Regions from separate parts of the Kineococcus lubricus genome, predicted to be linked through region 2. Evidence: riboswitches for the same ligand, from Rfam matches in the RefSeq annotation. Region 2 holds a riboswitch; each other region holds the start of a gene.
The links. Region 2 has a riboswitch for S-adenosylmethionine ahead of sfnG (dimethylsulfone monooxygenase SfnG). Riboswitches for the same ligand answer to the same signal wherever they lie in the genome.
Positions count from the first base shown of each region.

Region 1: it holds a riboswitch for S-adenosylmethionine, as region 2 does, so the genes downstream of both, ACRYRX_RS15800 (aminotransferase class V-fold PLP-dependent enzyme) here and sfnG (dimethylsulfone monooxygenase SfnG) in region 2, are expected to answer to the same signal.
Region 3: it holds a riboswitch for S-adenosylmethionine, as region 2 does, so the genes downstream of both, ACRYRX_RS09405 (TIGR04028 family ABC transporter substrate-binding protein) here and sfnG (dimethylsulfone monooxygenase SfnG) in region 2, are expected to answer to the same signal.
Region 4: it holds a riboswitch for S-adenosylmethionine, as region 2 does, so the genes downstream of both, ACRYRX_RS14045 (rhodanese-like domain-containing protein) here and sfnG (dimethylsulfone monooxygenase SfnG) in region 2, are expected to answer to the same signal.

Region 1 is NZ_JBJLSK010000020.1:18,620-25,799, forward strand. It holds gene ACRYRX_RS15785 (APC family permease) at 1-1,052, opposite strand, end outside; gene metE (5-methyltetrahydropteroyltriglutamate--homocysteine S-methyltransferase) at 1,082-3,403, opposite strand; gene ACRYRX_RS15795 (methylenetetrahydrofolate reductase) at 3,400-4,356, opposite strand; SAM riboswitch class I at 4,418-4,509, opposite strand; SAM riboswitch class IV at 4,652-4,765, shown strand; gene ACRYRX_RS15800 (aminotransferase class V-fold PLP-dependent enzyme) at 4,821-6,161, shown strand; gene ACRYRX_RS15805 (rhodanese-like domain-containing protein) at 6,229-6,636, shown strand; gene ACRYRX_RS15810 (hypothetical protein) at 6,680-6,955, opposite strand; gene ACRYRX_RS15815 (LLM class flavin-dependent oxidoreductase) at 7,107-7,180, shown strand, end outside.
Region 2 is NZ_JBJLSK010000001.1:210,181-217,360, forward strand. It holds gene ACRYRX_RS00945 (AAA family ATPase) at 1-867, shown strand, start outside; gene idi (isopentenyl-diphosphate Delta-isomerase) at 878-1,408, opposite strand; gene ACRYRX_RS00955 (N-acetylmuramoyl-L-alanine amidase) at 1,428-2,207, opposite strand; gene sfnG (dimethylsulfone monooxygenase SfnG) at 2,255-3,400, opposite strand; SAM riboswitch class I at 3,411-3,494, opposite strand; gene ACRYRX_RS00965 (DUF3017 domain-containing protein) at 3,585-3,863, opposite strand; gene purH (bifunctional phosphoribosylaminoimidazolecarboxamide formyltransferase/IMP cyclohydrolase) at 3,900-5,471, opposite strand; gene purN (phosphoribosylglycinamide formyltransferase) at 5,471-6,061, opposite strand; gene ACRYRX_RS00980 (cell division protein PerM) at 6,184-7,180, opposite strand, start outside.
Region 3 is NZ_JBJLSK010000010.1:55,653-62,832, forward strand. It holds gene ACRYRX_RS09390 (dipeptide ABC transporter ATP-binding protein) at 1-884, opposite strand, end outside; gene ACRYRX_RS09395 (ABC transporter permease) at 881-1,738, opposite strand; gene ACRYRX_RS09400 (ABC transporter permease) at 1,735-2,670, opposite strand; gene ACRYRX_RS09405 (TIGR04028 family ABC transporter substrate-binding protein) at 2,708-4,360, opposite strand; SAM riboswitch class I at 4,716-4,810, opposite strand; gene ACRYRX_RS09410 (ABC transporter substrate-binding protein) at 4,921-5,853, opposite strand; gene ACRYRX_RS09415 (ABC transporter permease) at 5,850-6,605, opposite strand; gene ACRYRX_RS09420 (ABC transporter permease) at 6,607-7,180, opposite strand, start outside.
Region 4 is NZ_JBJLSK010000016.1:123,730-130,909, forward strand. It holds gene ACRYRX_RS14025 (ROK family protein) at 1-739, shown strand, start outside; gene ACRYRX_RS14030 (class I SAM-dependent methyltransferase) at 871-1,665, opposite strand; gene ACRYRX_RS14035 (cobalamin-independent methionine synthase II family protein) at 1,670-2,890, opposite strand; gene ACRYRX_RS14040 (O-succinylhomoserine sulfhydrylase) at 2,911-4,098, opposite strand; gene ACRYRX_RS14045 (rhodanese-like domain-containing protein) at 4,095-4,496, opposite strand; SAM riboswitch class I at 4,502-4,587, opposite strand; gene ACRYRX_RS14050 (GNAT family N-acetyltransferase) at 4,661-5,167, opposite strand; gene sufU (Fe-S cluster assembly sulfur transfer protein SufU) at 5,164-5,592, opposite strand; gene ACRYRX_RS14060 (SufS family cysteine desulfurase) at 5,617-6,942, opposite strand; gene ACRYRX_RS14065 (DUF1684 domain-containing protein) at 6,939-7,180, opposite strand, start outside.

The DNA of each region.
Region 1 (7,180 bases), on a different contig from region 2:
GGGGACCCGTGGCGGGCGTGCGCGACCCCGAGCCCGCGGGGCAGGACACCGCGCCCGGCCAGGCCGAAGACGTAGCGGGCCACGATGTTGTGGAACGACAGGATGCAGGCGAAGACGCTCGTCACGAACAGGACCTGGACGACGTGGGCGCCCACCGTCCCGAGGTACTCCTGCGTGGCGTCGGCCAGCATCGTCCCCCCGGAGTCGGTGGCGACCCGGACGGCGTCCTCGTCGCCGTACGCGCTGACGAGCGCCCAGCTGGACACCGCGTAGAACACGGCGATCAGCCCCAGGGCCAGGTACGTCGCGCGGGCGACGGTGCGCTCGGGGTCGCGGGCCTCGTCCCGGAACACGGCCGTCGCCTCGAACCCCAGGAAACCCAGGATCGCGAAGAGGATGCCCAGACCCGGTGCGCCGGAGAGGATCGCGGTGGGCGAGACGATGCCGGTCGACAGCCCGCCGTCCCCGCCGGAGAACACCACCACGGCGTCGAAGACGAGGACGATGACGACCTCGGCGACCAGCCCCACGGCCAGGACCTTGCCCGACAGCTCGATGTTCCGGTGCCCCAGGAAGGTCACGAGGGCGAACGCGGCGAGCGCGTACACCCACCACGGGACGTGCGGGAGGCCGTAGCTGACGAGCAGGTTGTCGACCCCCGGTCCCATGAGCCCGTACACGCCGGCCTCCAGCGTGAGGTACGACAGCAGGGCGGCGAACCCGGCCCCCAGGCCGGTGCGGCGCCCCAGGCCGCGGCTGACGTAGGCGGAGAACGCCCCCGCCGTCCCGACGTGCGGGGTCATGGCCGTGAACCCCACGGCGAACAGCAGCAGCGCGACGCCGGCGACGACGTACGTCGCGGGGAAACCCGCACCGTTGCCGGTGGAGATCCCGATCGCCACCGGCCCGCCGATCACCCCCAGCGGGGACGCGGCGGCGGCCACCATGAAGACGATGCTCCACACCCCCAGGTCGCCCCGCAGCCGCCTCCCGGCGGCGGGGGCGGCGGGGGCGGGTGCTCCGGTGGTCGGCAGCGTCTCGTCGACGGACACGTCGTTCCTCTCTCGTTCCGGGTGGGTCGTCAGCGCGCGGCGGCGGGCAGTTCGGCGCGCACGGTGCGGGCCGCCTCGACGAGGTGCCGCAGCGACTCGGTGGTCTCGGCGTACCCGCGGGTCTTCAGCCCGCAGTCGGGGTTCACCCACACCTGGCGGGCCGGGACCGAGGCCACCGCCGCGCGCAGCAGCCCGGCGACCTCCTCGGCCGACGGCACGCGCGGGGAGTGGATGTCGTACACGCCCGGGCCGATGCCGCGGCCGAAGCCGGCGCCGGCGATGTCGGCGAGGACCTCCATGCGCGAGCGCGCGGCCTCGATGCTGGTGACGTCGGCGTCGAGGCCGTCGATGGCGTCGATGACCTCGCCGAACTCCGAGTAGCACAGGTGGGTGTGGACCTGGGTGGCGTCGCCGGCGCCCGCGGTGGCGAGGCGGAACGAGGCGACGGACCAGTCCAGGTAGGCCTTCTGGTCGGCGGTCTTCAGCGGCAGCAGCTCGCGCAGCGCGGGCTCGTCGACCTGGACGATCCCGATGCCGGCCGCCTCGAGGTCGCCGACCTCGTCGCGCAGGGCCAGGGCCACCTGGTTCGCGGTGTCGGCCAGCGGCTGGTCGTCGCGGACGAACGACCACGCCAGGATCGTCACCGGACCGGTCAGCATGCCCTTGACGGGCCTGGCGGTGCGGCCGGCGGTGTACGTGCTCCACGGCACGGTGATGGGCGCCGGGCGGGTCACGTCGCCCCACAGGATCGGCGGCCGGACGCCGCGCGAACCGTACGACTGCACCCAGCCGTGCTGGGTGACGGCGAACCCGTCGAGGTGCTCGGCGAAGTACTGGACCATGTCGTTGCGCTCGGGTTCGCCGTGGACGACCACGTCGAGGCCGAGGTCCTCCTGCAACCGCACGACGCGGTCGATCTCGGCGCGCAGGAACTCCTCGTAGGCCGCCTGGGTCAGCTCACCGCGCGCCCACGCCGCCCGAGCCCGGCGGATCTCGGTGGTCTGCGGGAACGAGCCGATGGTCGTCGTCGGCAGCAGGGGCAGGTCCAGGGCCTGCTCCTGCGCGGCGCGGCGGGTGGCGTAGTCGCTGCGCTGGAACGCCTCCGGGGTCAGGGCGGCGAGCCGGTCGCGGACCTCCGGGCGCACGACGCCGGGGGCCGCGAGCCGGTCGGCGCGGGCCGCCGCCGCGGCGGCCAGGGCGGGTCCGGCCGCCTCCGCGTCGCCCAGGGCCCGGCCCAGCAGGACGACCTCGGCGACCTTCTGGTCGGCGAAGGCCAGCCAGCCGCGCAGCCGCTCGTCGAGGGCGGTCTCGCGGGTCACGTCGTGCGGCACGTGCAGCAGGGAGGTCGAGGTCCCGGCGACGACGTGCGCGGCGGCCCCCTCGAGCCGCCGCAGCGTGGCCAGGGCCCCCACGAGGTCGCCCCGCCAGACGTTGTGCCCGTCGACGACGCCGCCGACGACGGTCTTGCCGGCCAGCACCGACCGGTCGGCGGGCACCGACCCCTCCACCAGGTCCAGGGCCAGGCCCTCGACGGCGCCCAGGGACCCCAGGAACCCGCTCGCGTCGCCGTAGGGGGTGGCGACGAGCAGCCGGGGGCGGCCGGTGACGGCGGCGAGCCGGTCGTAGGCGGCGCGCACGAGGCCGGGCAGGTCCTCGACCCCGGCGGTCGCGGAGTCGCTGACCAGGCCCGGCTCGTCGAGCTGCACCCACTCCGCGCCCGCTGCGGCGTAGGCGCTCAGCAGGTCGGCGTAGGCGCCGAGCAGGTCGTCGAGGCGGGAGATCGGCGCGAACCCGGCGGGACTGCCGTCGGCGGCCTTGGCCAGCAGCAGGAACGTCACCGGGCCCACCAGGACCGGGCGGGTGAGGAAACCGTCGGCGAGCGCCTCGGTGAACTCCCGAACGCCGCGGTCGTCGGCGAAGCGGAACGTCGTGCCGGGGCCGATCTCGGGGACGAGGTAGTGGTAGTTCGTGTCGAACCACTTCGTCATCTCCAGCGGGGCCTGTGCGCCGCGGCCGCGGGCGATCGTGGAGTAGCCGGCGAGGTCGACGGTCCCGTCGGCGGCGACGACGTCGGCGAACCGCTCGGGGACGGCGCCGACGGCGACGGCGGCGTCGAGCACCTGGTCGTAGGCCGAGAACGACGACGGGATGGAGCCGTCGTGCGCGGGCAGGCCGAGGGCGTTGAGCCGGCGGACGGTGGCGGCGCGGACGGCGGCGAGCCGCTGCTCGGTGGTGGCGAGGTCGGCGCGGCCGGCCCAGAGGGCTTCGAGGGCCTTCTTCGTCTCGCGGTCGGGTCCGAGGCGGGGGTAGCCCAGGATCGTCGCGGTCCAGGCGGGGGGGTTCTCGGTCATCGGGTCGGTCCTCCTGCCGCGGCGGTCGCGCGGCGGTCGTCGGTTCGGCGGGAGCGGTCGAGGTCGAGGTGGTCGAGCAGGTCGAGGGCGGGGCCGGCGGCGTTGAAGGTGTACAGGTGCAGCCCGGGGGCCCCGGCGGCCAGGAGGTCGCGGGCGAGCGCGGCGGTGGAGGCGGTGGCGGCGCGGCGGCGGGCCGCGGGGTCGTCGGTGTCGAGGGCGGCCAGCAGCCCGGCGGGGGGCGCGACGCCGGTGAGGGCGCCGATGCGCTGCAGCCGGCCGGGGTCGTCGGTGGCGGCGATCCCGGGCAGCAGCGGCAGGGTGATCCCCGCGGCCCGGGCGCGGCGCACGAGCGCGGCGTACTCGGCGGCGCAGAACGTCACCTGGCAGATCGCGAAGTGCGCGCCGGCGTCCTGCTTGGCGCGCAGGACGGCCATCTCGTGGTCGTCGCGGTCCCGGGGGAACGCGGCCACGGCGAGGCTGAGCGGTCCCTCGTCGACCGGGCGGGGGCCGCCGCGGCGCGCGAGGCGGCGCCGGTCGGCGACCTGGAGCAGCTGCACCAGGTCCCCGGCGGTCCCGACGCCGTCGGGGTGCGGCCTCCAGCCGGGAACCCCGGCGGGCGGGTCGCCGCGCAGGGCCAGGACGTTGCGGACCCCGGCGTCGAGGAACTCCCCGGCGAGTTCCACGACCTCCCGCCGCGAGGCCCCCACGCACGTCAGGTGGGCCATGGCGGGGACGGCCGTGGTGCGCAGGACGTGGGCGAGCAGGTCCCGGCTGGGGGCCCGGGTGGCGCCGGCGGCGCCGAACGTCACCGACACGAAGTCCGGTGCGGCCGCCGTCAACTCCGAAACCCTGCGCCACAACGTCTCCCGGCCCGCCTCCGAGCGCGGGGGGAACAGTTCGAAACTGATCGTCGGCCGCCCCGCCGCACCGGCGACGAGGGGGGCGATCGTCATCGGGCGGGTCCCGGTCCCGGGTCGGGGCAGGGGGCGACGACATCGGTGGTGCGCATCACGGACTCCATCGACCTGGCGGTAGCACCCTCGCCCGGGCTCGGGGGGTTGCTGCGGCGTCGTCGAGCCAGGACTCTCGGCCGCTCTGGATGGTGTTCCCCGAATGTAGACCGACGGCGGCGGGATCGACAAGCGGTTCGCGGGGAAGCCACCGGGACGGGGTTCCCGGGGCTCGGTCCCGTTCCCCCCGGCGGGCCGACCTTGATCTGGACCGCCGTTCCGTGGCAACCTCGGAACAGGTCATGAGCGCCAGCGACAAGCCCCGGCTCGCTGGCCGGCAACCCTCCTCCGCGGCGGGGTGCCCCGGGTGACGACCTGGCCGGTCCCGAGGTGGGCCCGGCAAGCGCGGACCTCGCCGGGCCGATCCCGGTCCTCCCGGTGGGGTCCACTCCCCGAGGAGACCTCGCGTGACGACGAGCACCCTGTCCCCCGCCCGCCCCACCGGCCGGGACGTCCCGCCGCTGCTGCCCGTCGTGGGCGCCGGCACCGCGGTCCCGCTGGCCACCGGAGGCACCGCGACGTACGCGAACCTCGACAACGCCGCCAGCGCCCCGGCGCTGACCACCGTGGCGGCGCGCGTGGCGCAGGTGCTCCCGCACTACGCCAGCGTCCACCGCGGGGCCGGGTACCTGTCCCGCGTCTGCACGGCGCTGTTCGAGCGGGCCCGCGAGCAGGTGGCGGGTTTCGTCGGGGCCCGCCCGGACGACGTGGTCGTCTTCACCCGCAGCACCACCGACGCCCTCGACCTGCTGGCCCGGGCCGTCCCGGCCGGTGGGCGGGTGCTGGTGGCCGACGTGGAGCACCACGCGAACCTGCTGTCCTGGGAGCGGTCGGCGCGCACGACGGTGGTGCGCGGCGGCGCCGACGCCGAGGAGACCACCGCCCGGCTGGAGGCCGAGCTGGCGAGCGGGCGGTACGCCGTGCTGGCCGTCGCGGGGGCCTCCAACGTCACCGGGGAGGTGCTGCCGCTGCGCCGCCTGGCGCGGGCCGCGCACGCCGCCGGTGCCCGCATCGCCGTGGACGGCGCCCAGCTGCTGCCGCACCGCCGCGTCGACGTCGCCGGCGACGGGATCGACTGGATCGCCCTGTCGGGGCACAAGCTGTACGCGCCGTTCGGTTCCGGTGCCCTGGTCGGGCGCCGGGACTGGCTGGACGCCGCGGAGCCGTACCTGGCCGGTGGGGGCGCCACGCTCGACGTCGGCCACGACGCGGTGCGCTGGGCGGCGGGACCGGACCGGCACGAGGCCGGCTCGCCCAACGTCGTGGGCGCGGTCGCGCTGGCGCAGGCCTGCGCGACGCTCGCCGCCCTGCCGGCGGGGGCGCTGGAGGCCCACGAGGCCGCGCTGCGCGACCAGCTCGTGCGGGGCCTGACCGCGCTGGAGGGCGTGCGGGTCGTGCGCCCGCACCCGGCCGACGCCGTGGGGGTCGTGACGTTCACCGTCCCGGGGCGCCCGGTGTCCGAGGTCGCCGCGTACCTGTCGGCCGAGCACGGCATCGGGGTCCGGGACGGGCGGTTCTGCGCCCACCGGTTCGCCGACTCCCTCGGCCTGGTCGAGGGCGGGCTGCGGGCCTCGACGGGGGTGGGGACGGGCTCGGCCGACGTCGCCCGGCTCCTGGCCGCCCTCGAGCGCTTCCTGACCACCGGCCCGGAGCTGGAGTACGGGCTGGTCGAGGGCCGCTGGGCTCCCCTGACGGACGCGCGCCCGGCCCCCGGGACGTTCCTCGACCCGATCCCGGGACGGGGCTGACCCCGACGGGGGTCACGACCGACCGAACCCCCTCGCGCGAGCGCGTGAGCCGACGACCAGGAGTGACGTGAGCCAGGAACCCCGCACCGCAGCCCCCCTCGGCGACCCCGCCGCCGTCCCCCTCGGCGCGCCCCTCGTCGACGCCGGGACCGCCGGGCGCGCCGTCGCCGGCGGCGCGCTGCTCGTCGACGTCCGCAGCGACGCCGGCCGGGCCGCGCACGGCGCGCTGCCGCAGGCCGTCGTCGTCGGCAAGGACGAGGTCGGGCCGAGGTTCACCCTCGGCGGCCCCCGGGCCCTGCCGCAGCTGACCGGCCTCGACCAGGGGATCGTCGTGGTCTGCGGTTCGCCCGCCGGGTCGGGCCCCGTGGCCGCCGAACTGCTCGCCGCCGGGTTCACCGACGTCGTGCACGTCGAGGGCGGGTTCCCCGCGTGGGAGGCGGCCGGGTTGCCCACCGCGGAACCCGGGCGGGCCTGAGGTGGCCGGCGCGCGCGAGCGCGGCCGCCGGCGGGTCGGGGCCTCAGGGCACGGGTTCGCTGCCGGGACGGGACCCGTCCCCGGTCCCTTCGGCGTGCCCGTCGGCGTGCGCGGTCAGCAGCGCGTGCAGTTCCGCCTCGAAGTCGGCCCAGCTGAGTTCACCGGGACCTGGTTCCGGTTCGGGGTCGAGGTCGAGGTCGGCCGGTACCCAGGGGAACCCCCACTGACCGTGCCCCGCCAGGGCCAGCCCCTGCACCACCGCAGCCGCCGAAGTGGTTGCAGCGGCGCACAACCGCGCCCACAGCCGCCGTCCACGCACCGCGCACCTCCGCTCTCGGGTGCCCCACTGTGACACACCCGCCCCGTCGTGCACGGGCCTTCGCGGATTCCCGGACCGACGCTCCGGGACCCGGTGGGACCGGTCGCCCCGGCCCGCCACGCCACCCCCACCCCCGACCACGGAGCCAGACATGACCACCCCCTTCCACGTGTTCCTGGAGGTCGACGGCGGCGGGTGGCACCCGGCCGCCTGGCGCCGCTCCCG
Region 2 (7,180 bases):
GACGACGAGGAGGCGGCGCTCGCGGACGAGCAGGCCCACGAGGTGTGGGCCCGGGCCCGGCAGGACGTCACCCGGGCCGAGGTGGAGCTGGAACGGCTGACCGCCGGTGCCGACGCCAACGTGCTGGCCGCCCGGCGCGCCGAGGCGCTGGCGGGGCTGCAGGCCGACACCGAGCGCTACGTCGTGGTGGACCTGCAGCGCACCGTGCTGCGCCGGCAGCTGGAGGAGTTCTCCGCCTCGCGCGCCAACCCGCTGCTGGCCGAGGCCGGTGAGGTGCTGACGCGGCTGACCGGGGGGCGCTGGACGGGTCTGGTGGCCCTGGACGACGGCGGGGAGCGGCGGCTGGGGGTGCGCCGGGCGGACGGGGAGCTGCTCGAGGGCGCCGACGGGCTGAGCGAGGGCACCGCGGACCAGGTCTTCCTGGCGTTGCGGCTGGCGGCGGTGGCCGCCCAGCACCGTGCCCTCGTGGCGTCGGGGCAGGGGCCGCTGCCGGTGGTGCTGGACGACGTGCTGATGACCTTCGACGAGACCCGCACGCGGGCGGCGCTGGCGGCGCTGGCCGAACTGGCCCGCGACGTGCAGGTGGTGCTGCTGACCCACCACGCCGACGTCGCCGGGCAGGCCGGGGAGCTGGCCGCCGAGGGGGCGGCGGTGAGCGTCGCGCGGCTGCCCGCCCCGGGGGTGGCCCCGGCCGCCGCGGCCGCGCCCACCGCGGGCGCGGACCGGACCGGGCGCTCCGGCGTCGACCCGCAGCTGGTGCGGGCGTGGGCGCGGGCGCAGGGACGGTCCGTGGCCGACCGCGGCCGGGTGAGCGAGCAGCTGGTCCGGGACTACCTCGACGCCCACGACCTGGGCCGGACGGGCTGAGGTCGGGCGGTCAGAACCCGCGCAGCTGCAGCAGCATCCACGGGCTGAACGGCGCCGGGTCGGCCGCGACCTCGGCCCGCAGCTCGTCCAGCCCGACCCAGCGGAACGCGTCCACCTCGTCGGGGTCCAGGGCCAGGTCCCCGGCCAGCCGCGCCGTGAACACGGGGCAGACCTCGTTCTCGACGGTGCCGTCGTCCATGACGGCGCGGTAGCGGAACGTCGGCAGCAGCGACGCGACGTCCACGACGGGCGCCCCCAGTTCCTGCACCGAACGCCGCACGACCGCGTCGGCCGGTTCCTCCCCCGGGCCGGGGTGCCCGCAGAACGAGTTCGTCCACACCCCGGGCCAGGTGCGCTTCGCGGCGGCGCGGCGGGTCAGCAGCGTGCGGCCCCGCCCGTCGAGGATCCAGCAGGAGAACGCCAGGTGCAGGGGGGTGCTGGTGTGGTGCACGTCGGCTTTCGGCGCGGTCCCGCACGGGGTCCCGTCGTCGGTCAGGAGCACGACGAGTTCCACGGTCGGGTCGGCAGGCGCGAGGGTCACCCCCAGAAGGTAAGCGGTCTCAGGGGCGGTCGCGCGCGAGGAACGCCGACACGCCGTCGGCGATGCCGCGCGCCGCGGTCTGCCGGAACGCGGGGTCGGACAGCAGCGCGGCGTCCTCGGCGTTGCGCATGTTCGCCGACTCCAGCAGCACCGACGGCGTCCGCGCGAGGTTCAGGCCCGCCAGGTCCGAGCGCCGCGTCAGGCCAGGTTCCACCAGGTCCCCGAGGCGGTCGGCCCGGGGCAGGCCGGTGGCGGTCCCGAACGCGGCGAGCAGGTCGCGCGCCGCGACGTCGGAGGCCGCCAGCACCGCCGCGTTGCCGCCGTCGGGGGCCGGGCCCGGTTCGACGACGTGGAAACCGCGGGAGGTGGGCGCGGCTCCGTCGGCGTGGATCGAGACCGCCAGCGCCGCCCCCGCCGCGTTCGCCACCGCGGCCCGGGCGTCCACGCACGGGCCGACGCCGGTGTCCTCGGACCGGGTCAGGACGACCTCGACCCCCCGCGCGCGCAGCAGGTCGGCGGTGCGCAGGGCGACGTCGAAGGCGTAGGCGTGCTCGGGGTACCCGCTGTCCGTGGACGTCCCCGTCGTGCCGCACGGCTTCTCGAAACCCCCCGCCGGGACGGGGACCGCGATCTGCTCCGGGTGCGCGGCGTTGCCCCCGTTGTGGCCGGGGTCGAGGACGACGACGGGGACGGGGGCCGGTCGCGCGGCGGCGCTCACCGGCACCGGGGCCGGCGGGCGGGGCGGGGAGCAGGCGGCGAGGGCGGCCACCAGCACCAGCGGGACCGCGGCACGTCGCACCCGCCCAGGGTGCCACGGGTCCGGCACCGCCCCGCCCGGCGGCCGGTTCAGACGGGGACGGGTGCGGTGGCCGCCGCGACGGCCCCGTCGAGCTCGGCGCCCAGGTCCAGGTCCTCCCCCGCCACCAGCCGGGCCTCCAGCTCGCGCACCCGGGGGATGACGAGTTCCCCGAACGCCTCGACCTCCTCCTTGACGTGCAGGAACCCCAGCAGCAGCAGGTCGACGCCGACCAGCCGGTACGCCAGGACGCGGCGCGCCACCTCGTCGAGGGTCCCGACCAGCCCCGTCCGGAAACCGTCGTTGTACTGGACGAGGTCGCGGAACCCGCTGTCGGCCCACATCCCCTTGCCGTCGCGGGTGGAACCGCCGGCCTCCCGCACCGCGGCGCCGAAACCCTCGACCTTGGCGCGGTCGGCCTTGGCGACGATCTCCTCCAGGACCGCCTCGGCCTGCTCTCGGGTGTCGCGCACCAGCGCGAAGCCGTTCAGCCCGAACCGCACCGACCGGCCGTTCGCGGCGGCCAGCGCGCTGACCTCCCGCACCCCGGCGGCGGCGTCCGCGATCGACTTGCCGTTCATGAAGTACCAGTCCGAGACGCGGCCGGCCATGGCCTGCGCGGCGGTGGAGTTCCCGCCCTGGAACAGTTCCGGCGCGGCCGTGGGCTGCGGGCGGAAGGTGATGTCGGTGGCGTTGAAGAACTCCCCGGACTGGCTGTAGCCGTCCTGGCTCCACACCCCGCGCAGCAGTTCGATGAACTCCTCGGACTGCTTGTACCGGTCGTCGTGCTCGTGCCAGGTCACCCCCAGCTGCGTCGCCTCGTCCTTGAACCAGCCCGACACCACGTTCAGCGCGAGGCGGTTGCCGGTGAGTTCCTGGGTGGTGGCCGCGAACTTCGCCAGGACCCCCGGGTGCCAGAAGAACGGGTGGACCGCGGCGATGACCTTCAGCCGCTCGGTCGCCAGCAGCAGCGCCAGCGAGAACGACGTCGACTCGTGCTGGGCGTCGGCGCCGTAGGAGGCGAGGTACCGCACCTGGGTGAGGGCGTACTCGAACCCGACGCGCTCGGCGGCGCGGGCCACCTCGACGTTGTAGGCGGGGTCGTGGCTGGTGCGCTGCTCGATCGTGGAGACGACCAGCCCGCCGGAGACGTTGGGGACCCAGTAGGCGAACTTCAGGGGCTCGTGCAGGGACATGGCGGGGCGTCCTCCATCGGTCCTGGCGGTAGCACCCCCGCGGGGGTTGCTGCGGCGTCGTCGAGCCAGGTCTCTCAGCCGCTCTGGATGGGATCGGTGCACCCTACCCCGGTGCCCGGCCGGTGCGCAGGGGAACGACGGACGCCCCCTCCCGGTGGGCGGGAGGGGGCGTCCGTCGGGGGGTTCAGACGGGGGTCGGCACGACGCCGGCCAGCACCAGGCACGACACCGCCAGCACCAGGAGGATCGCGACGTCCAGCCCGCGCGAGCGGACCGCGAGCGCTCCCGCGACCCGCACCGGCAGCACCAGCCGCAGGACGGCGGCGACGGCCAGGTCCGCCCCGAGCAGCACCCCGCCCGGGGTCGGGCCGGCCAGCAGCGTCAGCACCAGCGCGACGACGATCCCGCCGACGAGCGTCAGCAGGACGGCGTTGCCCGGGGTGGGGACGCGCTCGGTGGTCACGGTGCCGACGCTACCGGCCGGCGCCACGGGCGGACCTCAGTGCGCGAAGTGGCGCGCGCCGGTGAAGTACATCGTGACGCCGGCCTTCGCGGCGGCCTCGACGACCTCGGCGTCGCGGATGGACCCGCCGGGCTGCACGATCGCGCTGACCCCGGCGTCGATGAGGATCTGCGCGCCGTCGGCGAACGGGAAGAACGCGTCGGACGCGGCGACCGACCCGGTGGCCCGGTCCGCTCCGGCGCGCGCGACGGCCAGCTTGCAGGAGTCGACGCGGTTGACCTGGCCCATGCCGACGCCGACGGACGCGCCGTCCTTGGCGAGCAGGATCGCGTTGGAGCGCACCGAGCGGACCGCGCGCCAGGCGAACTCGAGGTCGGCCAGGACCTCCGGGGTGGCCGCCTCACCGGCCGCGAGCGTCCAGTTCGCGGGGGCGTCGCCCTCGGCGTCGATCGCGTCGAGGTCCTGCACGAGCACGCCGCCGGAGACGGGGCGCCACTCCCGGGCCTGCCGGGAGTAGCCCTCGGGCAGCTGCAGGAGGCGGACGTTCTTCTTGGCCCGCAGGACCTCCAGCGCCTCGGGCTCGAAGCCGGGGGCGATGACGACCTCGGTGAAGACGGGCGCGACCTGCTCGGCCATGGCCGCGGTCACGACGCGGTTGGCCGCGATGACGCCGCCGTAGGCGGAGACGGGGTCGCAGGCGTGGGCCTTGGCGTGGGCGTCGGCGACGTCGGTGCCGGTCGCGATCCCGCACGGGTTGGCGTGCTTGATGACGGCGACGGCGGGCCCGTCGAGGTCGTACGCGGCGCGCAGGGCGGCGTCGGCGTCGACGTAGTTGTTGTACGACATGGCCTTGCCGTGCAGCTGCACGGCCTGCGCGATGCCCGGCGCGGACGTCGGGTCGGCGTAGACGGCGGCCTGCTGGTGCGGGTTCTCGCCGTAGCGCAGGACGGCGGTGCGCTCCAGGGCGACGCCGGTGACGGCGGGCCAGCCCTGGTCGGCCTCGTCGAGCGTCTGCTCGGCGAACCAGGACGCCACCGCGGTGTCGTAGGCGGCGGTGTGCGCGAACGCGGCCGCGGCCAGGCGCTTGCGGGCGGTGAGGTCGAACCCGCCGTCGGCGACGGCGGCGAGCACGTCGGCGTACGCCGCGGGGTCGACGACGACGGCCACGCTGGGGTGGTTCTTCGCGGCGGCGCGGACCATGGAGGGGCCGCCGATGTCGATCTGCTCCACGACGTCGTCGTAGCCGGCGCCGGAGGCGACGGTCGCGGCGAACGGGTAGAGGTTCACGACGACGAGGTCGAAGGGTTCGACGTCGAGCTCGGCGAGCTGGCGGACGTGGTCGGGCAGGCGGCGGTCGGCGAGGATCCCGGCGTGCACCCGCGGGTGCAGGGTCTTGACGCGGCCGTCGAGGCACTCGGGGAACCCGGTGAGCTCCTCGACGGGGGTCACGGGCACGCCCGCGGCGGCGATGCGGGTGGCGGTGGACCCGGTGGAGACGAGGGCGACCCCGGCCGCGTGCAGCCCCTGGGCGAGTTCGGCCAGGCCGGTCTTGTCGTAGACGCTGATCAGCGCGCGCTTCACGGGGACCTTCGTGCCCTGGGGGTCCATCAGCGGGGTGCCGTCCTCTCGGGGTGGGGGGTCGCGCGGGCCAGTCGCCCGACGACGCCGACGAGCAGTTCGCGCTCGCGGGTCTTGATGCGCTCGTGCAGCGAGGCCTCGTCGTCGTCGTCCAGGACGCGCACGGCGGCCTGGTCGAGGATCGGGCCGGTGTCGACGCCGGCGTCGACGAGGTGCACGGTGCAGCCGGTGACCTTCACGCCGTGGGCCAGGGCGTCGCGGACGCCGTGGGCCCCGGGGAAGGAGGGCAGGAGCGCGGGGTGGGTGTTGATCATCCGGCCGCCGAAGGCCTCGACCACCGGGGCGCCGAGGATGCGCATGAACCCGGCGAGGACGACGAGGTCGGGGGCGCGGCGGGCGACCTCGGCGGCGAGCGCGGCGTCCCAGGCGGGGCGGTCGACGAAGTCGGCGGGGCTGACGGTGAAGGTCTCGATCCCGGCGGCGGCGGCCCGCTCCAGCGCGGTCACCCCCGGCTTGTCGGAACCGACGGCGACGATCCGCCACGCCGGGTCGTCGGCGTCGAGGAGGGCCTGGAGGGTCGAACCGGATCCGGAGGCGAGGACGACCACACGTACGGGCACGTGGGCAGACTCTAGCCGCCGGGGCGGTCCGGCCCGAAACCCCTGGCCCGGGTGGACGGGACCGCGGCGCCGACCGGGGGTCCCCGCGGCGGGGTGGCGGTGGGGTGGGGCGGGGTGGCCGCTCAGGGGGTGGGGCGGTCGTCGCCGAGGAGCTTGCGCGGGGTCCGGGGGGCGCCGCCGGGGGCGCCGGGCAGGTCGATCACCAGTTCCGCCCCGCGCCAGGCGCGCCAGCCCCGGCCCAGCAGCACCGCGAGGACGGCGCCCGCGGCGACCTCGCCCGCGACGACGACCCCGGTCAGCAGCGCGTCGGGGCCGACCTCGCCGAGGCGGCCGTGCCCCAGGGCGCCCGACGCCAGGGCGCACAGCAGCGCGACCCCGGCCCCGGTCAGCGCGCCGTGGACCAGCGCGGCGGCGCAGCGGTGCAGCAGCCCCTCCACCCGGGGGCCGCGGCGGGCGGCCAGCACCCACGCGAGCGCTCCGACGAGGACGGGCAGCGCGACGGCCGCCCACGCCAGCGCCGGCGTGGCCCCGGGTGCGGGCAGCGCGCCCAGGACGGGGACGGTCGGCAGCACGTCCAGCGACGTCCCGCCGGGGGCCACGGAGGTCCCGGTGCCCACGGCGAAACCGGTCCCGCTCGTCCAGGCCACCCCCCACACGGCGAGCGTGGGCAGCAGCAGCGCCTGGGCGAGGGTGAGCAGCGCCCCGCCGACCACGCCCGGGCTCAGCGCCTCGTGCAGCGCCAGGACGTCGGCGCGGCCCCGGACCAGGGCGAGCGCCACGAGCAGGGAGCCGACGGCCACCAGCGCCGGCACCGCCGCGGCCGCCGGGCGCCAGGCCGCCACCACCCAGGCGGGCACCACCGGGGGCGTCGCCGGGCGCAGCGGCCACAGCGCGGCCAGCGCGCCCAGGCCCCCCACGAGGCACCCCCCGAGCAGCGCGCCCAGCGGTGAGGCGGCCCCGACGCCGCTGCGCGCGACCAGCGCGACGAGCAGGGTCAGGACGCCGTACGCGGCGGTGAACACCCCCAGGGCGGGCCCGGGCAGCACCGGGCGCTCGGCCTCGACCTGGTCGGCGAGCCACATCCGCACCGCCCGCCGCGCCGAGAGCCCGGCCAGCAGC
Region 3 (7,180 bases), on a different contig from region 2:
GGGCCGGTCCCGCGCCGGCGGAACTCCTGGCGCAGCCCCTCGACCCGCACGAGCGGTGGTCCCGCCGCGGGGGCGGCGGGGGTGCGGTCGACGACGCGGGTCAGGGAGGGCGCGTCGGCCAGCAGCGCCCGCGTGTAGTCCGCGCGCGGGCGGGCCAGCACGTCGGCCGTGGCGCCGGACTCCTCGACGGTCCCGCGGCGCAGGACGACGACCGCGTCGGAGCGTTCGGCGGCCACCGCGAGGTCGTGGGTGATGAGCAGGACGCCGGTGCCGGTGGCCGCGCGCAGCTCGTCCAGCAGGTCCAGGACGGTGGCCTGGACGGTGACGTCGAGGGCGCTGGTGGGTTCGTCGGCGATGAGCAGGTCGGGTTCGAGGGCGAGGGCGGCGGCGATGAGGACGCGCTGGCGCATGCCGCCGGACAGCTCGTGCGGGTGCTGCCGGGCCCGCCGGGCGGGGTCGTCGATGCCGACGCGCTCGAGCAGGTCCAGGACGCGGGCGCGGGTGGCCCGCCGGTCGCGCGCGCCGTGGATGCGCAACCCCGCGGCCACGCTGGCGCCGATGGTCGCGACGGGGTTCAGGGAGTTCCCGGGGTCCTGCGGGACCAGGCCGATCCGGCGCCCGCGCACCGCCCGCAGCTCCCGCTCGGACAGGGCCAGCAGGTCCTGCCCGCGCAGGTCGACCCGGCCGCCGGTGACCCGGCCGTTGCCGGCGAGCAGGCCGATGACGGCCTGCGCGACGCTGGACTTGCCCGACCCGGACTCCCCCACCAGGGCGGTGACGCGGCCGGGTTCGACGTCGAGGGACACCCCGTCGACGGCGCGGACCGCGCCGCGGCCGGTGGTGTACTCGATGCGCAGGTCGCGCACGTTCAGCAGGGGGTTCACGCCACGCTCCCGCGGATCGACTGGCTGAGGCGGTTGGTGGCCAGGACGACGGCCACGACCACGACCCCGGGCAGGACGGTCAGCCACCAGGCGGTGGCGACGTAGTTGCGGCCCTCGGCGATGAGCAGGCCCCACTCCGGGGTGGGCGGCGGGGCGCCGTAGCCGAGGAAGCCGAGGGTGGAGATCTGCAGGACGGCCGAGCCGAACTGCAGCGCGGCCAGCGCCACGACGGGGGTCAGGGAGTTCGGCAGGACGTGCCGGCGCAGCACCGAGCCGAAGGTGCCGCCGGAGCCGTAGGCGGCCTCCACGTACTCGCTGACGCGCACCCGCACGACCTCGGCGCGGGCCAGGCGGGCGAAGACGGCGATGGAGGTGACGCCCACGGCGACGGCGGCGTTGGTGGTGCCGAAGCCGAGCAGGATGACGACGCTGAGGGACAGCAGCAGGCCGGGGACGGCGAGCAGGACGTCGACCAGGCGCATGAGGACGTCGTCGACCGCGCCGCCCAGCGACCCGGCCAGGACGCCGGTCAGGGTGCCGACGGCGAAGCCGACGGCGACGGCCACGACGGCGCCGAGGATCGAGTGCGAGGCCCCGTGGACGACGCGGGTGAACAGGTCCCGCCCGGTGGCGTCGGTGCCGAACCAGTGCTCGGCGCTGGGGGCCTGCAGCGACGGGGCCACCGTCGCGGTGGGGCTGCCGGGGGCGAAGACGCCCGGGACCAGCGCCCAGGCCAGGGCGAGCAGGACGACGGCGGCGGGGACCAGGACCCCCGCCGGGACCCGGCGCCGTCGCCGGCGCGGGGCGTCCGGGGCCGGCACGGGCGGGGTGGGTGGGGTGGTCGTGGCGCTCATCGGGCTCCTCCGGTGCGCAGCCGCGCGTCGAGCACGGGGTAGAGCAGGTCGACGACGAGGTTGATCACCACGTAGGCCACCGTGGACAGGACCACGACGGCCAGCAGGACGGGGGTGTCGCGGTTGGCGACGGCCTGGGCGGTGAGCTGCCCGATCCCGGCGCGGCCGAAGACAGCCTCGGTGACCACGGCGCCGCCGACGAGCTCGCCGAACAGCAGCCCGGCCATCGTCAGCGCGGGCAGGACGGCGTTGCGGCTGACGTCGTGCCACAGCAGCCAGCCGGTGCCGGCGCCGCGGGCGCGCACCACGGGGACGAACGGCATCCGGACGACGTCGTCGACGCTGCGCATCAGCACCTGCGCCAGCGGCGCCGCGATGGGCACCGCGATGGTGAGGACGGGCAGCACCAGCGCCTCGACGGGGCCGGCGCCGATGACGGGCACCAGCCCCAGGCGGAAGGACAGGACCTGGATGAGCAGGATCCCGATCCAGAACACCGGCAGCGACACGAACAGCGGCGGCAGGTTGCGGAACGCCCGGCGCAGCCAGCGGCCGCGGCCGTGGGTGGCGACGACGGCGATGACCACGGCCAGGACCACGGCCAGGGCCAGGCCCAGCGCGGCCAGCACCAGGGTCGAGGGCAGGGCGGCGGCCAGGAGGGTGGAGACCGCGGCCCCGCTCTGCACCGAGTACCCCAGGTCCCCGCCGAGGAAGGCCCACGCGGACTCGGCGAACCGCACGGGCAGGGGCCGGTCGGCCCCGTAGGCGGCGCGGATGTCGGCCAGCTGCTCGGGGGACAACCCCAGTTCGGGGCTGCCGAAGCGGGCCAGGACGGCGTCGCCGGGCAGCGCGGCGAGCAGGACGTAGGTCAGCGCGTAGGCCAGGACCAGGACGACGACGGCCTGGCCGGCGCGCCGCAGCACGTACGTCACCGCCGTCCTCCCGGTGCGCCGGCCGGGGACGGGGTGCTCACCGGTTCAGCCACGTGGCGTGGAACAGGGGCCGGCCCACCGACTCGGTCGCGAAACCCTGCACGTCGGAGCGGAAGCCGAACACCTGCGGTTCCTCGAACAGCGGGACGACGTAGGCCTGCTCGGCCAGCCGGCGCTGCGCGGCCTCGGAGGCGGCCTGACGCGCGTCGGTGGTGGGTTCGGAGGCGATGTCGTTCAGCAGGGCGTCGAGCTCGGGGTCGCCGAGGGACCCGTCGGTGGTGTCCAGGTTCAGCAGGGTGTTGCGGTTCCTGGAGAAGAACTGCGACTTCAGGACGTCGTAGTCGGCCCGCCCGACCATGGAGTGGTAGACCTGCACGGTCTCGGGGTCCAGGGAGGCGGCGGTCTGGGCGGCCTGGTCGCCGGGGAACAGGTCGACGCGGATCCCGAGGTCGGCCAGCTGCTCCTGGACCAGGGTGACGACCTCCTTGGAGCGCGGTTGCGGCAGGGCCTCGTTGAACGTGATCGCCAGCGGGACGCCGTCCTTCGCGCGGACGCCGTCGGCGCCCACCGTCCAGCCGGCCCCGTCGAGCAGCCGCGCCGCCGCGGCCGGGTCGTGCCGGTACTCCTCCGAGGTGTCGACGTACCCGAGCGCCGACTTCGCCAGGACGCCGGTGGCCAGCACGTAGCTGTCGCTGAACAGGGTGTCGATGACGGCCTGCCGGTCGATGCCGGCGACGATCGCCTGCCGGACGGCGAGGTCCTGCAGCTGCGGGGTCCGGAACCGGAAGCTGAACCCGTTGTTGACGCCGTTGGTGGCGGCGGCCAGCAGCGCCAGTCCGTCGGCGCTGAACTGCGCCTCGTCCGGCGCCTCGATCTGGCGGGCGAGGTCGGCCTGGCCGGCGACGACGGTGCCGACGCGGACGCTGTCCTCCCCGGCGACGACGACGTCGATGCCGTCGAGGTACGCCCGGCCCTGGTGGGGCCGCGACGGCGGCGCCCAGGCGTAGTCCTCGCGCGCCACGAGGGAGATCCGGGTGCCGACCTCCTCCGAGTCGACCACGAACGGCCCGGAGCCGATGACGGTCGCGGCGCTGCCGGGCCCGAAGCCCTCGCTGTCCTGCGCCAGGGTGGACGTGGCGAGCAGACCGGAGTTGATGGTCGACACGGCCTGCGCGAAACCCGGTGCGGGAGCGGTGAAGTGGAACCGGACGGTGCGTTCGTCGACGACCTCGCCGCGGTCGTAGTTGTTGATGGCCTCCGACACCGTCAGGGCCCGGGCGGGGTCGCCCTTGCCGAAGAGGTCGAGGTTGGCGACCACGTTGGCCGCGTCCAGCGGGGACCCGTCGGAGTAGGTGACGCCCTCGCGCAGCGTGAAGGTGTACTGGGTGGCGTCGGCGTTCACCTCCGGCAGCGCGACCGCGATCCACGGTTCGAGCTCGAGGGTCTGCGGGTTCTGCCACAGCAACCGGTCGGTGATGTTGTTGACGATCCCCCCGTTGGGGTAGAACCCCGCGGCGGGCGGGTACAGCGTGGTCCACGTCTGCGGTTCGAGGTAGGTGAGCTTGCCGCCGGTCTTGGGCTCCCCCACCGGTTCCTGCTCACCCGCGGATCCCGAGGAGCAGCCGGCGAGCATCCCGCCGAGGGCGGCGGCGGCTGCGGCGGCGAGGGTGGTGCGGCGACGGACGAGCATGGCGGGCTCCAACGGTGGGGCGCCCGGTCTCCTGGCGCGCAGGACCGGGTCGGCGGTGGGGTTCGTGAGGGGCGGGCGGGGACCGGGGGGTGGTCACCGCGCGCGGGTGCGTGCGAGGCGGTTCGGCTGCCGCGCAGCCCACCTCACCGGCGCCCCGGGCAGGGCTGCGCCGTGCCGTCGGGTCGTGCCCCGCGGGGACGGCGGACGGGCCGGGCGGACGGTCGTCCGCCCCGGCCCCGGGTCAGCGCCGGTGAGCGTGGGGGGTCAGGAACAGAACGTGGCGCCGCAGCGGCAGTAGTCGATGTGACGGCGGCGCGAGGCGAAGAAGCCCCGGGCGCAACTGCTCGACAACGTTCCTCCATCGGTTCTGGCGGAAGCACCCACGCCCGCTCGCGCGGAGGGTTGCTGCGGAGTCACGGAGCCAGATCTCTCAGCCGCTCTGGATGGGTGTGCGCGGGCCACACTGCCCGACGCGTTCGCCGCGTGTCAACACCCGCCGGCCCCACCGGGGGGTGCGGGGGTCGCGGGCCGGACGCGCCGTCCGGCCCGCGACGGGCGGCTCAGACGAGCCCGTTGGCCGTCAGGAAGTCCTTCGCCACGGCGGCGACGTCCTTCTTGTCCACCTGGACCTGCGCGAGGTACTGGGTGAGGTTCTCGGTCGTGAGCTTGGCCGAGAACGCGTTGAGCGCGTCGGTGATCGTCTGGTCGTTCTTCGACGACCGGATGAGGGGCAGGACGTTCTGGGCCAGGAACAGGTTCTTCGGGTCCTCCAGCACGACGAACCCGTTCGTCGTGATGGCGGAGTCGGTGGTGAAGATGTTCGCGACCTGGATGGTGCCGTCCTTGAGGGCGCCGACGGTGAGCGGGCCACCGGGGTCCAGCGGCTTGAACTCCTTGAACTCCACGCCGTACAGCTCCTTGAGCCCCTCCAGGCCCTGGTAGCGCTCCTGGAACTCCGGGCCGCCGCCGGCGACGAGGTCCTTCGCGACCGGGGCGAGGTCGGCGATCGAGGTCAGGCGGTACTGGGTGGCGGTGGCCTCGGTGACCGACAGCGAGTCCTTGTCCTCCGCGGCGGACTGCTCGAGCACCTCGGTGCCCTCGGGCAGCACCTGCTTCAGCGCCTCCAGCACCTGCTCGGGGGTGGAGACCCCCTCGGGGGCGCCGCCCTCGGACAGCGCGGCGAGCAGCGCCCCGTTGTACTCGGGGATGAGGTCGATCGAGCCGTCGTCGAGGGCCTTGAGGTACAGCTCGCGCGCACCGATGTTCGGCTTGCGCTGCACCTCGACGCCCTCGGCCTCCAAGACCTGCGCGTACATCTCCATGAGCAGTTCGCTCTCGGGGAAGTTCGCCGAGCCGACGATGACGGCGGAGGTGGCGGTGGAGTCCCCCGAGCCGGCGTCGGAGGCCAGCGGGTCGTCGCCGCCGCCGCACGCAGCCAGCCCCGCCGTGAGGGAGCCCACGAGGGCCAGACCGAGCAGGTTCCTGCGGTTCATGACGTGCCTTTCGACGTTCCTGCGCTGACGAGTTCGGGTTCCGGGCTCGCCCCGGACTCTCCCACGGATCGCGTGCCCCGTGCGCGCCGCAGGCCCCGGCCGGTCAGGCCGGGTGAGACGGCGTACCGCTGGACCAGGCCCAGCAGCAGGTCCAGCGCGATCGCCAGGACGGCGACGACGACGGCCCCGGCGACCATGCGGCCGTAGTCGTTGAGGGCCAGGCCGTCGATGAGCAGGCGGCCCAGCCCGGACAGCCCGACGTAGGCGGCGACCGTCGCGGTCGCCACGACCTGCAGGACGGCGGCGCGGATGCCGCCGAACACGACGGGCAGGGCGATCGGGAGCTCGACGCGGAACAGGACCTGCGCCGAGCTCATCCCCATCCCCCGGGCCGCGTCCACGGCGTTCGGGTCGACCGCGCGCAACCCCGCGTACGTGGACGTGAGGATCGGCGGGATCACGAGCACGACGAGGGCGATGAGCACCGGGGTGAAACCCAGCCCCATGAGGACCACGAGCAGGCTCAGCAGACCCAGCGTCGGCAGCGAGCGCCCGGCGTTCCCGGCGTTGATGGCCAGGAACGACCCCTTGCCGGTGTGCCCGATGAGCAGCCCGACGGGGAACGCGATGAGGAAACCCACGAGCACCGAGATCGCGGTGTAGCCCAGGTGGGCGACGATCAGGTGCGGGATGGTCCCCGGGCTCGACCAGGCCCAGTGGGCCGCGTCGAGCAGGTACGGCGCGTCGTCCACGTCAGGCCCCCTTCACGGCGCGGGTCCAGGGCGTCACGGCCCGCTGGAACCCGACGATGAGCAGGTCGGCGACCGCGGCCAGGGCGATCGACAGCACGATCCCCACGATGATCGGCGCGGTGTAGTCCAGCTGGAAACCCCGGGTGAACAGCGCCCCGAGGCCACCGACGCCGAGCAGCGCGCCGACGCTGACGAGGGAGATGTTCGACACCGCCGCGACCCGGGCCCCGGCCAGGATCACCGGTGCGGCCAGCGGCAGCTCGACCTCCAGCAGCCGGCGGGTCCGCTGGTAGCCCATGGCGGTCGCGGCCTCGGTGAGCGCGGGGTCCACCGAGCGCAGGCCGTCGGCGACGGTGCGGGCCATGAGGGCCACGGTGTAGAGCGCGAGCGCCACGACGATGTTCACGGGGGACAGGATCTTCGTGCCCAGCACGTACGGCAGGGCGACGAACACGGCCAGCGACGGGATCGAGTAGATGAGCCCGGAGACGTTGAGCAGGGGGTGGTACAGCCACCCGAAGCGCACTCCGAGGTACCCCAGGGGCAGGGCGACGGCCACGCCGAGCAGCAGCGGC
Region 4 (7,180 bases), on a different contig from region 2:
CGGCGTCCGGGCGGTCGGGGTGAGCCTGGGGGGCCGCACCGCACCCGGCGGCCTGGTCGACAGCGCCCGCTACCTCGGCTGGGAGCGGGTCGCGTTCGGCCCCGCGCTGGAAGCCCACCTCGGCCTGCCCGTCGTCGTCGACAACGACGTGCTGTCCCTCACCCGCGCCGAGCAGTGGTTCGGGACGGCAAGCCGCTGCGCCCACTTCGCCGTCCTCGTCGTGGGCGTCGGCATCGGGTACGGCCTCGTCGTGCACGACGAGGTCCTCGACCGCCCCGACGCCGGGGTCGGCCTGCTCGGCCACTTCCCCCTCGACCCCCACGGACCGCTGTGCCCCGAGGGGCACGCCGGCTGCGCCGACGCCGTCCTGACCACCTCGGCGCTGGAGTTCCGCGCGTCGATGGCGCTGCGGCGGCAGGTGTCCGTCGCCGAGCTCCTCGACCTGGCCGTCACCGGGGAACCGTCGGCGCGGCGGGTCGTCGACCACGCGGCGCGGTGCCTGGGGACGCTGCTGGCCGCCGTGGGGAACCTCGTGATGCCCGAGAAGATCGTGCTGTCCGGGGAGAACGCCCGGCTCGCCGACGTCGGCCGCGAGGCCCTGACCGCGGGGATCCGCGCCGGCCGCAGCCCGCACGCCTCCGAGCTGGACGTCGACGTGCAGCACACGGGGTTCACCGAGTGGGCGCGCGGCGCCGCGGTCACCGCGATCCGGACGTTCGTCCTGGGCCACCGCCGCTGACCCCACCTCCTCCGCGATCAAGGACTCCCGCACGGCGATCAAGGACAGCGGTGCCGCCCATGCCCCGTGTGTCCTTGATCGACGTGCGGGTTTCCTCGATCGTCGTGCGGGTTTCCTCGATCGGCGGGGGGTCAGCGGCGGCGGCCGGCGAGCAGCCAGTACCGCGCCGTCCCGGTGAACTGGGGCCGCGCGCTGAGCTCGACCTCCAGCTCCTCGAGGTCGGCCACGACCCGGTCGTCCTCCCGCTGGGCGTTCTCCAGCAGCGCCGTCACCGCGAGCACCCCCGCGCGGCCCGCGACGTCGCACCCGGCTGCGGTCAAAGCGTCCTCGACGAACTCCGGGGACAGCCGCAGCGCGGTGTGCCCGGTCGCGGGGTCGCTCGCGCGCTCGGCGTCGAGGGCGACCCACGCGGCGGCCGGCCCCTGACCGAGGACGGTCGCCAGGACGTCGGCGGGCGGGTTGGGGGCCAGCAGCGACACCAGCCCGCCGGGACGCACCGACGACACGAGCGTCGCCACGTCGGCCCGCACCTGCTCGTGGGAGGCCCTGTGCTGCAGCACGTCGTGGCAGAACACCACGTCGAAGGACCCCGAACCGCCCTCGCGGTGCCGGGTCAGCGCCGCCAGGGCCGTGAGGTCCTCCAGGTCGGCGGCCACGGTGTGCACGCGCTCGGCGGCACCGGCCGCCGCGGCCGCCGCACGGGCCAGGGCGAGCATCTCCGGCGACCGGTCCAGGACCGTCACGTCGTGGCCGGCGAGGGCGAACGGCAGCGCGTCGCGCCCGTCCCCACCGCCGGCGTCGAGCACCCGCAGGCCCGGCCCCAGGTCCTGCGTCCAGGACCGCAGGAGCCGGGCCACGACGTGGTAGCGCAGCCGGCCCCACGGCGAGTCCTGCCACAGCGCCCAGGCCGCCTCCCCCGCAGCCATCAGCTCACCCGAACAACCGCGAACCCGCGATCCGGGCGCCCTCGCCGAGGGAGGCGAGCTTGGCGACCGCGATCTGCGGGTGGATGCGCCCGCCGAGCCCGCAGTCGGTGGAGGCGACGACGTTCTCGGCCCCCACGACGGAGGCGAACCGCTCGATCCGGTCGGCGACGAGCTCGGGGTGCTCCACGACGTTCGTGGCGTGGCTGACGATCCCGGGGACGATCTGCTTGCCCTCGGGCAGCTGCACGTCCCGCCAGACCTTCCACTCGTGCTCGTGGCGCACGTTGGCCGCCTCGAAGGAGTAGGACCCGGCGTCGATCTGGAGCATGAGGTCGACGATGTGCCGGAACTCGATGTCGGTGGTGTGCGGGCCGTGCCACGAACCCCAGCACAGGTGGAACCGGACCTGCTCGGTGGGCAGGCCGCGCAGGGCGTGGTTGAGCGCGTCGACCCGGATCCGGGTGAACGCGCGGTAGTCCTCCACGGAGGGTTCGGGGTTGATCTGGTCCCAGTTCTCCGCGATGGACGGGTCGTCGATCTGCACGATCAGCCCGGCGTCGACGATCGCCCGGTACTCCTCGCGCATCACGTCGGCCCACGCCCAGATGTGCTCCTCCTCGGTCGCGTAGTACCGGTTGGAGATGCGCGCGCCGCTGCCCGGGGACAGCGAGGTGATGAACCCCTGCTCGACGCCCGCGGCGGCCAGACCGGCCTTCAGGTTCGCGATGTCGGAGGCGAGGGCGTCGTGACCGGTGTAGGACAGCGGGCCGGTGGTGGCGGGGAACGCGGTGGCGTTCTTGCCCGTCGAGATGCCCGACGTCGGGTCCTGGTAGGCCTCGCGGAACCGCACCCAGTCGCGGCGGTCGGGGAAGCTCGTCAGCCGCACCTCCCCCGGTTCCGAGCGCACGACGGGCTGGGTGAACAGGTCCTCCCCGGTGACCTCCAGACCGGCGACGCGCTGGAACGAGTACGACCACCAGGCGCCGTAGTCGACGGCGCTGGACATGGCCTTGCCGTACTCGCCGTCGCCGACGACCGTGACGCCCAGGTCGCGCTGGCGCCGCACGAGGTCCACGACGGCGCCGGTGAGCAGCGCCTCGAACTCGGGGGTGCGCTCGAGGGTGAAACCGTCATCGGCGACCCGGCGCGCCTCGTTGGCTGCGATGAGCTCGGGGGTGCGCGGCAGGCTGCCGGCGTGCGAGACGGGGATCTGCTTGCTGGACAACGGAACTCCGATCGAAGGGTTCAGGAGAGGGCGTGGGTGAGGTCGTCGAGCAGGTCGTCGGGGTCCTCCAGGCCCACGGACAACCGCAGGACGCCGTCGCCCAGGCCGATGGCGGCGCGGCCCTCGGCGCCGAGGCGTCGGTGCGTCGTGGTGGCGGGGTGGGTGGCGAGCGACTTGGCGTCGCCGAGGTTGTTGGAGATGTCGACGACGCGCAGCGCGTCCAGCACCTCGAAGGCGCGTTCCTTGCCGCGCCCCCGCGGGGCGTCGAGCTCGAACGTGAGGATCGTCCCGCCGAGGTCCATCTGCCGCTTCGCCAGGTCGAACTGCGGGTGGCTGGGCAGCAGCGGGTAGCGGACCCAGCGGATCCCCGGGTGCTGCTCGAGGTGCTCGGCCAGCCGCAGCGCGGTGGCCGCCGAGTGCCGCACCCGCAGGCTGAGGGTCTCCACGCCCTTGGCGAGGGTCCAGGCGTTGAACGGGCTGAGCGTCGGGCCGGTGTGCCGGGTGAGTTCCCGGAACCGGCCGTCGATGAACTCGCTCGTCCCCAGGACGGCCCCGCCCATCACCCGGCCCTGGCCGTCGATGTGCTTGGTCGCCGAGTAGACGACGACGTCGGCCCCGAACTGCAACGGGTGCTGCCCCACGGGCGAGGCGAAGGCGTTGTCGACGACGACGGTGGCGCCCGCGGCGTGCGCGAGCTCGGTGACCGCGGCGATGTCCACCAGCGTCTGCATGGGGTTGGCGGGCGTCTCGAAGAACACGGCCTGCGCCGGCTGCGCGAGCGCGGCCTCCCACTGGGTGAGGTCCTCGCCGTCGACGAACACCGTCTCCACGCCCCAGCGCGGCAGGATCTCGTCGAGGACGACGAAGCAGGAACCGAACAGGCTGCGGGCCGCGACGACGCGGTCGCCGGCGCCGAGCAGGGCCGCCAGCGCGTAGAACACCGCGGACATCCCGCTGGCCAGGCCGTAGCAGGCCTGCGCCCCCTCCAGCTGCCGCAGCCGCTCGGTGAACACCGACACCGTCGGGTTGCCGTAGCGGGAGTAGACGAACCGGTCGACGTCGCCGCTGAACGCGGCCTCGGCGTCGGCGGCGGTCGCGTAGACGTACCCGGAGGTCAGGTAGAGCGCCTCGGAGGTCTCCTCGAACGGCGAGCGGGACAGCCCGCCGCGCACGGCCGTGGTGTCCGGGCGCCAGCCGGCCCCGTTCACGACTGCTTCCAGGGCAGACCGGCCGCCCGCCACCCTGAACCCCCGCGGTGGCCGTCGGCGTCCAGCGGCCCCTCGAAACCCTCCAGGACGTTGTAGCTGGGGGTGATCCCGGCGGCCGTGGCGACCTCGGCGGCGGCGACCGAACGCTGACCGGAGCGGCACAGGAACACGACCTTGCGGCCGGCCTGCGGGGTGATGCCCGCCGCGGCCAGCTCGGCCAGGAACCGCTCGGGGTCCACCGGCAGCCAGGAGACGAGGACGGGGCCGGCGCCCAGCCCGTCCGGGACGCCCACGAACCGCCACTCGGCGTCGGTGCGGACGTCCACCAGGACGGCGGCCGGGTCGTCCCGGACGAGTTCGAAGGCCTCACGCGGGGTGAGGTCGCCGGTGTAACCCACTGTTCCTCCCATCGGTCCTGGCATGAGCACCCCCGTGCGGGGGTTGCTGCGGCGTCGACGAGCCAGGTCTCTCGGCCGCTCTGGATGGTCCGGCCAGCGTAGGGCATCGACGGCGGCGGCCGTGACCGGACGACCGCGGCCGGTCCGGGAGGCGTCGGGGGAGGTCAGAGGGAGCGGTGCATGACGTGCAGGCCGACGTACCCGTGCTCGGGGTGGTCGAAGGCCTGCGGCACGGTGCCCACGATGCGCATCCCCAGCGACTGCCACAGCGCGACGGCCGCGGTGTTCGTCTCGACGACCGCGTTGAACTGCATGGCCAGGAAACCCGCACCGCGCGCCCACGCCAGCACGTGCTCGCCGAGGGCGCGGCCCACCCCGCGGCCCCGCGCGGCCGGGGCGACCATGAAGCTCGCGGTCGCGACGTGGGCGCCGCGGCCGGGGCGGTTCGGGCCCGACCGCGCGGTGCCGAGGACCACGTCGTCGGCGTCACCGTCGACGGCCACGAACGTCGCGCCCGGCGGCGGGGCCACCCACAGCTGCCGCGCCCGTTCGCTGGTCAGGCCCTCGGGGTAGGCGTACGTCTCGCCGTCGGCGACGATCTCGTCGAAGAACGGCCAGACCTGCGCCCAGTCGTCGTCGGTGTACGCGCGGACCCGCACGGCGGGGTTCACGCGGCGGGGGTCCGCAGCAGGGCGTCGGCCAGCGCCGACCAGGACAGCAGCGCGCACTTGACCCGCGCGGGGTACTTCGCGACCCCGGCGAAGGCGACGGCGTCGCCGAGGACGTCCTCGTCGCCGGGGTCGGCGCCGCGGCTGGTGAGCATGTGCTGCACGGCCTCGCGCAGCGGGCCGACCTCCTCGACGGGCCGGCCGACGACCAGGTCGTGCAGCACCGAGGCCGAGGCGCGGCTGATGGAGCAGCCCAGCGCGTCGTACGACACGTCGGCGACCGCGCCGTCGTCGACCTGGACCCGCAGGGTGATCTCGTCGCCGCAGGTGGGGTTCACGTGGTGGGCCTGCGCCCCGAACGGGGCGCGCAGACCTTCGCCGTGCGGCCGCTTGGAGTGCTCGATGATCAGCTGCTGGTACAGGTCCACGTCGTCAGGCTCTCACGGCGGGGTTCAGGCGAAGAGGGCCCGGACCCGGTGCAGACCCCGCAGCACGGCGTCCACGTCGGAGGCCTGGTTGTAGGGGCCGAAGCTCACCCGGGTCGTCGCGGCGACGCCGAACCGGCGGTGCAGCGGCCAGGCGCAGTGGTGCCCGACGCGGACCGCGACCCCCTCGTCGTCGAGCAGCTGCCCGACGTCGTGGGCGTGGACGTCCTCGACCGTGAAGGACACCAGCCCGACGCGGTCGGCGGCCCCGGCCGGGCCGAGCACGCGGACCCACGGCAGCTGCGCGAGCTCGTCGAGCAGCAGCCGCGTCAGGGCGCGCTCGTGGGCCTCGACGCGGGCCATCCCGGACCCGTCGGGCCCCAGCCCGCGCAGGTAGTCGACCGCGGCGTGCAGCCCGACGGCCTGCGCCGCCATGGGCACCCCGGCCTCGAACTTCTGCGGCGCCGGCGCGTACGTCGACCGCTCCATCCGCACCAGCTCGATCATCGAGCCGCCGGTGAGGAACGGCGGCATCGCGGCGAGCAGGTCCGCGCGCCCCCACAGCGCACCGATGCCGGAGGGGCCGAGCATCTTGTGCCCGGAGAAGGCGGCCAGGTCCACGCCGAGGGCGGGCAGGTCGACGGGCAGGTGCGGGACGGACTGGCAGGCGTCGAGCACGACGACGGCGCCGACGGCCTTCGCGGCCGCGACGAGCTCGGCGACCGGGGCGACGGCGCCCAGGACGTTCGAGGCGTGCGCGAACGCGACGACCTTCGTGCGCCCGGTCACCAGCGCGGGCAGCGCGCCCACGTCCAGGACCCCCTCGTCGGTCACCGGGACCCAGCGCAGCACCGCGCCGGTGCGGGCGCACAACTCCTGCCACGGCACCAGGTTGGCGTGGTGCTCGGTCTCGGTGACCAGGACCTCGTCGCCCTCGGCGAGCACGAACCGGGGGTCGACCACCTGCCCGTCCGGCGCCGAACCCCGTGCGGCGTAGGCGGTCGTGGTGCTGAAGGCGTGCGCGACGAGGTTCAGCGACTCGGTCGCGTTCTTCGTGAACACCAGCTCCGCGGCCGGCACCCCGACGAACCCGGCGACGGCGGCGCGGGCGGCCTCGAAGTCGTCGGTGGCCTCCTCGGCGAGCTGGTGCGCGCCGCGGTGCACGGCCGCGTTGCGCGTGGAGTAGAACTCCCGCTCGGCGTCCAGCACCGCCAGGGGCTTCTGCGACGTCGCCCCGGAGTCCAGGTACACCAGGGGTTTCCCGGACCGGGTGGTCCGGGTCAGGATCGGGAAGTCGGCCCGCAGCGCGGCGAGCTCGGTGTCGGTGAAACCGTCCAGCGCGGTGGTGCTCATCGGGGGTCCCTCTCCCCCGCCGCGACCGGGACCGTCAGTCGGTTCTCGGCCGGCGGGACCGGGCAGGTGGCGTGGTCGGTGAACGCGCACGGCAGGTTCTGCGTGCGGTTGAGGTCCAGGACGACGGGGCCGGGGGTCGTGTCGACCCGCACCGACCGGGTCGTGGCCGTCGTCGTGACGCCGCTGGTGGCGTCCCGGAACAGGATCGTCCCGCCCGCGAACACCGTCAACCGCTGCG